Lichenibacterium dinghuense: one gene and its partner. Each later gene encodes a partner of the first gene's protein in a complex. Links are inferred from orthologs where the notes say so. Each region holds a gene or a part of one and is shown on either strand. Other genes may lie near its edges.

Region 1 (3,942 bases):
CGCGGCACGCGGGCGTCGACCCCGAAGTCGCGCTGCACGGCGCGAATCGCAAGTTCGAGCGGCGCTTCGGCCACATCGAGCGGTCACTGGCCTCGCGCGGGTCGAGCCTGCAGGAGGCCGACCTCGACGCCATGGAGGCGCTGTGGACCGAGGCGAAAGCGCTGGAACGGCAGGCCTGAACAGGTCCAGGGCAGGGCGCCCTTCGGCGCCGCCGCTCCGGCCTGGATTCTCGGTAGTCCGCACTCTGTCGTATTTGGAGGAGGCGCGAGAGCTGCCCTCGAGGGCTTCGCCCTGCCCCCGACGGGCTTGGGCAACCCGCCTCAGTGCGTCTCGGCCGGGACGCGCTCGGCCTGAGGGAAGCGGTTCTGCACCCGCTCCATGCGCTCCGGCGCCACGCGGACCGTGAGGTGGATCGTGCCGTCCTCGCCGTCCTGCCGGGCCAGGATCTCGGTGGTCTCGTAGAGCCAGTTCAGGCCGCGCCCGTCGCTCGGGTCGAGATCGACGTGGAGCGAGGTCGCGTGGGTGGCGAGCCGACGCTCCACCGTGGCGAGGAGGTCGTCGACCCCCTGCCCCGTCAGGGCCGACACCACCGCGGGCCGCTCGTCCGCACGCTTGTGCGCGGCAGCGTCGAGCGTCGCGGCGAGCCGGTCCTCGTCGAGCAGGTCGGCCTTGTTCCACACCTCGACCACGCGCTCGCGGTCTTCGGCGTCGACGCCGAGCTCGCGCAGGATCGCCAGCACGTCGGCGCTCTGCGCCTGCGTGTCCTCGTGGGCGACGTCGCGCACGTGCAGGATCACGTCGGCCGACACGACCTCCTCCAGCGTCGCCCGAAAGGCGGAGACCAGCATGGTCGGGAGATCGGAAATGAAGCCCACCGTGTCGGACAGGATCACCTTGCCCCGGTGCGGCAACCGCACGACGCGCAGCGTCGGGTCCAGGGTGGCGAAGACCATGTCGTCGGCCAGCACGGCGGCCTTGGTCAGACGATTGAAGAGCGTGGACTTGCCGGCGTTGGTGTAGCCGACCAGCGCCACGGTCGGGAACGGCACGTCGACGCGCGTCTTCCGGTTGGTCGCGCGGGTCTGCTTCACGTGGTCGAGGTCCCGCTCGATCCGCGCCATCCGCTCCTCGATCAGGCGGCGGTCGGTCTCGATCTGCGTCTCGCCGGGCCCGCCGAGGAAGCCGAAGCCGCCGCGCTGGCGCTCCAGGTGTGTCCAGGATCGCACGAGGCGGGACTTTTGGTAGGCGAGGTGGGCCAGTTCCACCTGTAGCGTCCCCTCCTTGGTGCGCGCGCGCCGACCGAAGATCTCCAGGATCAGGCCGGTGCGGTCGATCACCTTGGTGCCGAACGCCTTCTCGAGGTTGCGCTGCTGGACCGGCGACAGGGCGCAGTCCATCACCACGAGACCGATCTCCAGTTCCTCGCAGACCTCCGCGAGTTCCTCGACCTTGCCCTTGCCGAGGTAGGTCGAGGGCCGCACGGCTCCGAGGTTGACGATGACGTCGCGGCGGACGTCGAGGTCGATGGCGTCGCCGAGCGCCACGGCCTCGCCGATGCGCGCCTCGGGCGAGCGCGCCTCGCGCGCGGCAGAGCCCCGCCCGGTCGGGTAGGGCCCGACCACCAGCGTGCGGGTGGCCTCGGCGGCGGTCTTCTCGACGGCGTCCGTGCCGTCGTCCCCGTGTTTCGACTTCAATCGCGTGTCCCGATGGCTCGTCCGATGCCGCCGGGGACCGCGCTCACCGCAGGCGTTCGGCGGCCGGGGCGGCGGCGGCCGCGGCGGCCGGCACGTCCTCGGGCGACTCGAACATCTGGATGGGCTGTCCCGGCATCACGGTCGATATGGCGTGTTTGTAGACCAGTTGCGAGTGGCCGTCCCGGCGCAGGAGGACGCAGAAATTGTCGAACCACGTCACCACACCCTGCAGCTTGACCCCGTTGACCAGGAAGATGGTGAGGGGGACCTTGTTCTTGCGCACGTAGTTGAGGAACGTGTCCTGCAGGTTCTGTGTTCGTTCAGCCGCCATGGTCCTGTCCACTGCTCGTCGCCGCTTGTTCGCGGTCTCGATGCCGCGGCCTCGCCCCCGCGCGACGGATCCGTCCTCGGCCCGTCAAGGCGTCGTCCGGGCGTTCCCGCGGGTGAGGTCGCGCCCGCGCCCCGTCGCCCCGAGGGCGCGCCGCGCGGGCCGCCCGATCCGTCGCCGGGCCGCCTGCATCCCGCCGCATTAGAGGCAGGAACAAGCAGAAGTCGCAAGCGGGATTTCCCTCGCGTCCCCCGGATCAGTCGATGGCGAGGGACTTCAGCTTCCGATGCAGGGCCGAGCGCTCCATGCCGATGAACTCGGCCGTGCGCGAGATGTTGCCGCCGAAGCGGCTGATCTGGGCGACGAGGTACTCGCGCTCGAACACCTCGCGGGCTTCGCGCAGCGGCAGGCTCATCAGCTTCTCGCCCCCTGCCCCGTTGGGCGTCGCCGGCACCAGCGCGCCGATCTCGGAGGGGAGCATGTCGGCGGTGATCTCGGCCTCGGGGTCTCCGGTCGCCAAGATCATCAGCCGCTCGACGTTGTTGCGGAGCTGCCGGATGTTGCCGGGCCAGTCGTGCGACTGCAGCACTGCCATGGCGTCCGCCCCGATCCGGCGCTTGGGCAGCCCGGTGTTGGCCGACACCTGATCCATGAAGAAGGCGACGAGCTCGGGGATGTCGTCGCGGCGCTCCGACAGCGCCGGCACCCGCACCGGCACCACGGCGAGGCGGTGGAACAGGTCCTCGCGGAAGTGGCCCTCCGCGATCAGCGCCGGCAGGTCGCGGGCGGTCGAGGAGATGATGCGGACGTCGACGTGGACGCGCGCCGTGCCGCCGACGCGCTGGAAGTTCTGGTCCACCAGGACGCGCAGGATGCGGCTCTGGGTTTCGCGGGGCATGTCCGCGACCTCGTCGATGAAGAGCGTGCCGCCGTGCGCCTCCTCCAGCGCGCCGACCTTGCGGCCGCGCCCGTCCGCCCCTTCGACGCCGAACAGCTCCGTCTCCATGGCCTCGGGCAGCATGGTGGCGGCGTTGATGACCACGAAGGGGGAGGCCGCGCGGCTGGACCCGGCGTGCACCATGCGGGCTGCCAGCTCCTTGCCGGTGCCGGGCGCGCCCGCGATCAGCACGCGGGAGTTGGCCGGCCCGACCTTGTCGATCACCTGGCGGAGCTGGTTGGCGCTGGTCGAGCGGCCCACCACGCGGTCCGTCGTGAGCGAGCGCGTCTTCAGCTCGACGTTCTCGCGCCTCAGCCGCGACGTTTCGAGCGCCCGCTCGGCCACCAGAACCAGCCGGTCGGCCTTGAAGGGCTTCTCGATGAAGTCGTAGGCGCCCATCTTGATCGCGGAGACGGCCGTCTCGATGTTGCCGTGGCCCGAGATCATCACCACCGGCAGCGTCGGGTGCTGCTCCTTGATGATCTCCAGCAGCTGCAGCCCGTCGAGACGCGAGCCCTGCAGCCAGATGTCCAGGAACATCAGGTGGGGCCGCCGCGCCGCGAGCAGGGCCAGGGCGTCGTCGGCGTCCTTGGCGACGCGCGTGCCGTGGCCCTCGTCCGACAGGATGCCGGAAACGATGTCGCGGATGTCGGCTTCGTCGTCGACGATGAGGATATCCGTGGCCATGGCGGGTCAGGCTTTCTCGGTGAGGGGGCCCGGCGCCGCGTCGACGCCGGTGGTGGCGTCGGCGCGGGCCGGCGCGTCGATGGGGAAATGCATCCGCACCCGGGCGCCGCGGCCGCCGGGCGCGTCGAGCAGTTCGATGCCGCCGCCGTGATCTTCCAGGATCTTGGCCACGATGGCGAGGCCGAGCCCGGTGCCCTCGGCCCGCGTGGTCATATAGGGCTCCAGCAGGCGCTGGCGGTTCTCGGTCGGGAAGCCCTTGCCGTTGTCGACCACGTCGATGACGGCCTGCCCGTCGG
Region 2 (4,021 bases), 3.0 Mb from region 1 along the record:
AGTTGCCGGGACACCGCATCGCGGTTTGCAGGAATCTGTCGACGAAAAGGGCGCCGGTCGCCTTGTCGAACTCGTATTTGACCGGCTCGCCCCCGACCGGGACCTCGATGACCGCGTTGAACTCCTCCGGCGCATCCCGTCCGATCGGTATCAGGTCGATGTTCATGATCCCCTCCGTCAAGCGTGCGAGGGGCAGCCGAAGGGGGCCCCGAAGGAGGCCCAGCCCAGCGGCAAGGGAGAGAAGTTCGGAGACACTTCGATCGAGGCGCCCGGCGCTGGGGCATCCATGAGGTCTTCCGACGGGGGGACCCGCTCGCGTGCGCGCGTCAGGATCGAACGCAATTCGCCTTCGTCGACGCGATCCGCGACCATCAGCATGCGCACGATCGGGTCGGCGATCATGAGCTGAATATTTTCAGGTAAACACCGCACGGCGAGCCTCCGCTAGCCCGATGGAGGGCTAAAGCAGGAGTCATCAGCCAAAATGGCGGTTGAACGGGAACTCCATCCCGGTTGCCTATTTCTAGGGAAGTCCGCGTTCGAAGGCAAGACCCCCGACGTACCATCGTCCGGGAAATCGACGGGATCGTGCGCGAGGTCGCCCCGTCGAGACCATGCGCATGTCCCAGGGATCAAGGACGCGACCCGGGCCGAGGTTCCGCGGCCCCATGTGCTGTTTCGTGCGCCGGCTCAGCCGTTCCCCTGGGGCCTGGGCGGGCGACCAAGCCGGAGAAGGCTCACCACGCCTCGCTCGGAACGACGTTCGGCGCCGGATGTCGCCCATCCGTCGAGAACGATGCCTCCCGCATGTCGCCGGAGGCCGTGTCGCAGGGGCGACGCACCCTTCGGCGACTCCGGTCCGATCCTCCGGACACCCTGCGCTGACGTTCAGGCCGCCACGGCCTCGATGTCGCGGTCGTGGTAGCGGTGCTTCTCCAGGCCCTTGACCAGCGCGTCCACAGCCTCCGCGGCCGAGCCCGCCGTCACGCCCTGCTCGGGGGCGCCCGCGGCCGGCACCGGCAGGTGCGCCTTGGCGATCAGCGCCGCGCCCTCGCCCATGAAGGCGAGCGGCTTGCCGTGCTTGAAGGCTTCGGCCACGAAGGCGAGCGCGAGCCCGGTCTTGGCCAGCACCCCGGCCGACGCGCCGCCCGGCACCGCCACGGCGTCGTAGATCACCGAGGGCGCGTTGACCGCCGGCCGGTCCACCTTGACGCTCTTGCCGAGCGAGCAGGTGATCGTGCCGCCGTGCGCCGCGATCACCTCGATCACCGCGCCCCGCGCCTCCAGCGCGGAGCGCAGCGCGCCGAGCTGCTCGCCGTCGACGCCGTTCCCGGCCAGCACCGCGACCTTGCGGCCCTTGATGCCCTTCGCGGGCTTGTCCTGCGACAGCGCCGGCGAACGGTCAACCTTGAGGCGGCCGCTCGGCATCTCCTTCGGCTCGGCGACCGCGGTCGCCACGGGCTTCGGGGCGGCGCGCTTGCACTCCTCGATGTCGAGGCCCGTCTGCTCCGCCACGCCGGCCGCGAGGTCGGGATGGATGTTGACGAGGAGGTTCGCCATCACGGCCTTCGGCACCGCCTTGGTCTCGCACTGGTTCAGCTCGAAGGCGATGCCCTCGATGAGGTGCTTCTTCTCCCACGCGGCCAGCGAGTTGAAGAACATCGTCGCCTGGGTGAAGTAGTCGGTGAAGCTCTTCGAGCGGGCGCGGATCTTGTGGCCGTCGACCTTCTCCGCGTAGGAGCGGAAGGCGTCGACCGCCTCGGGCTGGTGCATGGGGTGGGTGCCGCCGAGCGCGCTCGGGAAGTAGCTCACGCGGCCCTTGTGGATCGTGTTGCGGGCGAAGCCGTCGCGACGCCCGTTCGACACCGGGTTCAGCGGCCGGTTGATCGGCAGCTCGGCGAAGTTCGGGCCGACGCGGCGCAGCTGCGTGTCGAGGTAGGAATGCAGGCGCCCCTGCAGCATCGGGTCGTTGGTGAAGTCGATGCCCGGCACCACGTGGCTCACGCAGAAGGCCACCTGCTCGGTTTCGGCGAAGTAGTTGTCCGGATTGCGGTTCAGCACCATCCTGCCGACGATGCGGACGGGCACGAGCTCCTCGGGGATCAGCTTGGTGTCGTCGAGCAGGTCGAAGTCGAAGGCGAACTCGTCCTTCTCCTCGACGATCTGCAGGCCGAGCTCCCATTCGAGGAAGTCGCCGCGCTCGATCGACTCGAACATCTCGCGGCGTTGGTAGTCCGGGTCCTTGCCGGCCGTCTTCTGCGCCTCGTCCCACACCTGGGAATGCACGCCCTTGACGGGCTTCCAGTGGAACTTGACGAAGCGGCTGCCGCCCTTGGCGTCCACGAGGCGCCAGGTGTGGACGCCGAAGCCCTCCATGTGTGCGAAGGAGCGCGGCAGCCCGCGGTCGCTCATCACCCACATGATCATGTGGGAGAGCTCGGGGGAGAGCGAGGCGAAGTCCCAGAACGTGTCGTGCGCCGAGGCCGCCTGCGGGATCTCGATGTGCGGCTCGGGCTTCACGGCGTGGATCAGGTCGGGGAACTTGATCGCGTCGTTGATGAAGAAGACCGGTATGTCGTTGCCGACGAGGTCCCACACGCCGGCCTCGGTGTAGAACTTCACCGCGAAGCCGCGAACGTCGCGCGGCGTGTCGGCCGAACCGCGCGAGCCCGCGACCGTCGAGAAGCGCGTGAAGATCGGCGTGCGCTTGCCCTTGGCCGCGAAGGGCGCCGCCATGGTGATGTCGCTGAGGTCCTCGTAGGATTCGAAGTAGCCGTGCGCGCCCGCGCCGCGGGCGTGGACCACGCGCTCCGGGATGCGCTCGTGGTCGAAGGCGGTGATCTTCTCGCGCAGGAGGAAGTCCTCGAGCAGCGAGCCGCCGCGCACGCCGGCCTTCTCGGAGTTCTGGTCGTCCGAGATCTTCAGGCCCTGGTTGGAGGTCATGGCCTCGCGCGGCTCGATCGTGTCGCGCTTCAGCGCCTCGGTCTTGGCCGTCCCGGTCGATGCGTGCGTGGACGCGTCGTGCGCGCCGCCGCCCTGGGGAGGGGCGTAGCCGGTGTCGTGGGTCATGGGATCAGTCCAGATCGAAGAAACACGCCGACAACGGCCGAAGCCTGGGAAAGGTGCTCCCTGACGTCCCAGGCGCCGTGGATCCCCTGGCACGTTCGATGCCGCAAGCCCCGCCCGTCCAGACCCCCTCGGGCGGGCTCGGGCCGTGGCAGGTTCGGACCGTGCGTGGAGCCTACCGGCTTCGGCAGGGGCTTCCCTCCGGACCGGGTTTCTGCGGACGCCCATTTGGAACGGCGCGATCCGACGGTTGGCTTCGAGCCGGGAACCCGAACGGGTCTTCGACCGGCGGCAACGCGCGGATTGCGATCGTCGTCGGATCGGCGAGTGCGGTCGTTCCCGAGGCACGGACACGGGTCCGGAGGTCGAAGCCCCGAGGCGTAAGGCGACCACGTCGGGTCTCACCACGAATCTCCCGGCCAGCCGCGGCACCGCTTGTCCGGACCACGGCTTCATCGACCCGACCGAAGCGCAATCCAATGCGGGGCCCTCGTTTGAGCTCGGGAGGTGGGCCAACGACGTGAGTTCGAGGCGTCGTCCGACCCACTCGATCTCGGGAACGTGCAGATCCTGGATTACGGGGAAGTCCTCGACGCCAACCCGGCGAGTTGGAGGAGACGCGTCCTCGCAATTCAGCCGAGAGCGCCGAGGCGCCGCGCGCGCCGGTCGCGGACGACCGGAGGCCTGCGCAGGGATCACGGAAGCCGCGAGCGACACGCCCTGGATTCCAAGTCCCACGGATGCCGGATGGACGGCATAGGGGCACCGACCCGCTCGTGGCGCGCCGCCGTCGCACTTGCGCGCATCGAGCGAGCCGCCCGCCGACGTCGCGACGCGAGCTTTCGGAGAACGCCGGAGCGTCGGCGCCGAACGTTGGGTTCGAAGATCCCGACTCGCAACCGGAGAGGATGGATCTCTGAGATTGGCATGAGGTCCGGGCCCATGATCTAACCTC

Evidence for each region. Proteins that work in one complex are often made in the same cells at the same time.
Region 2: the proteins of hfq (region 1) and L7N97_RS12675 are in contact, whole or in part, in a crystal structure (PDB 3VU3), measured with the Escherichia coli proteins. The link is inferred for Lichenibacterium dinghuense from one-to-one orthologs.

What each region holds. Positions count from the first base shown.
Region 1 is NZ_JAJLMN010000001.1:5,629,495-5,633,436, forward strand. What follows is about bases 382-3,199. They hold hfq (RNA chaperone Hfq), read right to left. Parts: upstream 2,026-3,199; coding sequence 1,738-2,025; downstream 382-1,737. Other genes in these bases: hflX (GTPase HflX), read right to left, coding at 382-1,694; ntrX (nitrogen assimilation response regulator NtrX), read right to left, coding at 2,279-3,199. Outside these bases: mazG (nucleoside triphosphate pyrophosphohydrolase), read left to right, coding at 1-179; more of hflX, read right to left, coding at 321-381; more of ntrX, read right to left, coding at 3,200-3,646; L7N97_RS27095 (sensor histidine kinase), read right to left, coding at 3,653-3,942. UniProt on the Escherichia coli protein: RNA chaperone that binds small regulatory RNA (sRNAs) and mRNAs to facilitate mRNA translational regulation in response to envelope stress, environmental stress and changes in metabolite concentrations.
Region 2 is NZ_JAJLMN010000001.1:2,617,759-2,621,779, forward strand. What follows is about bases 480-3,376. They hold L7N97_RS12675 (catalase), read right to left. Parts: upstream 3,070-3,376; coding sequence 889-3,069; downstream 480-888. Outside these bases: ppa (inorganic diphosphatase), read right to left, coding at 1-166; L7N97_RS12670 (hypothetical protein), read right to left, coding at 178-402.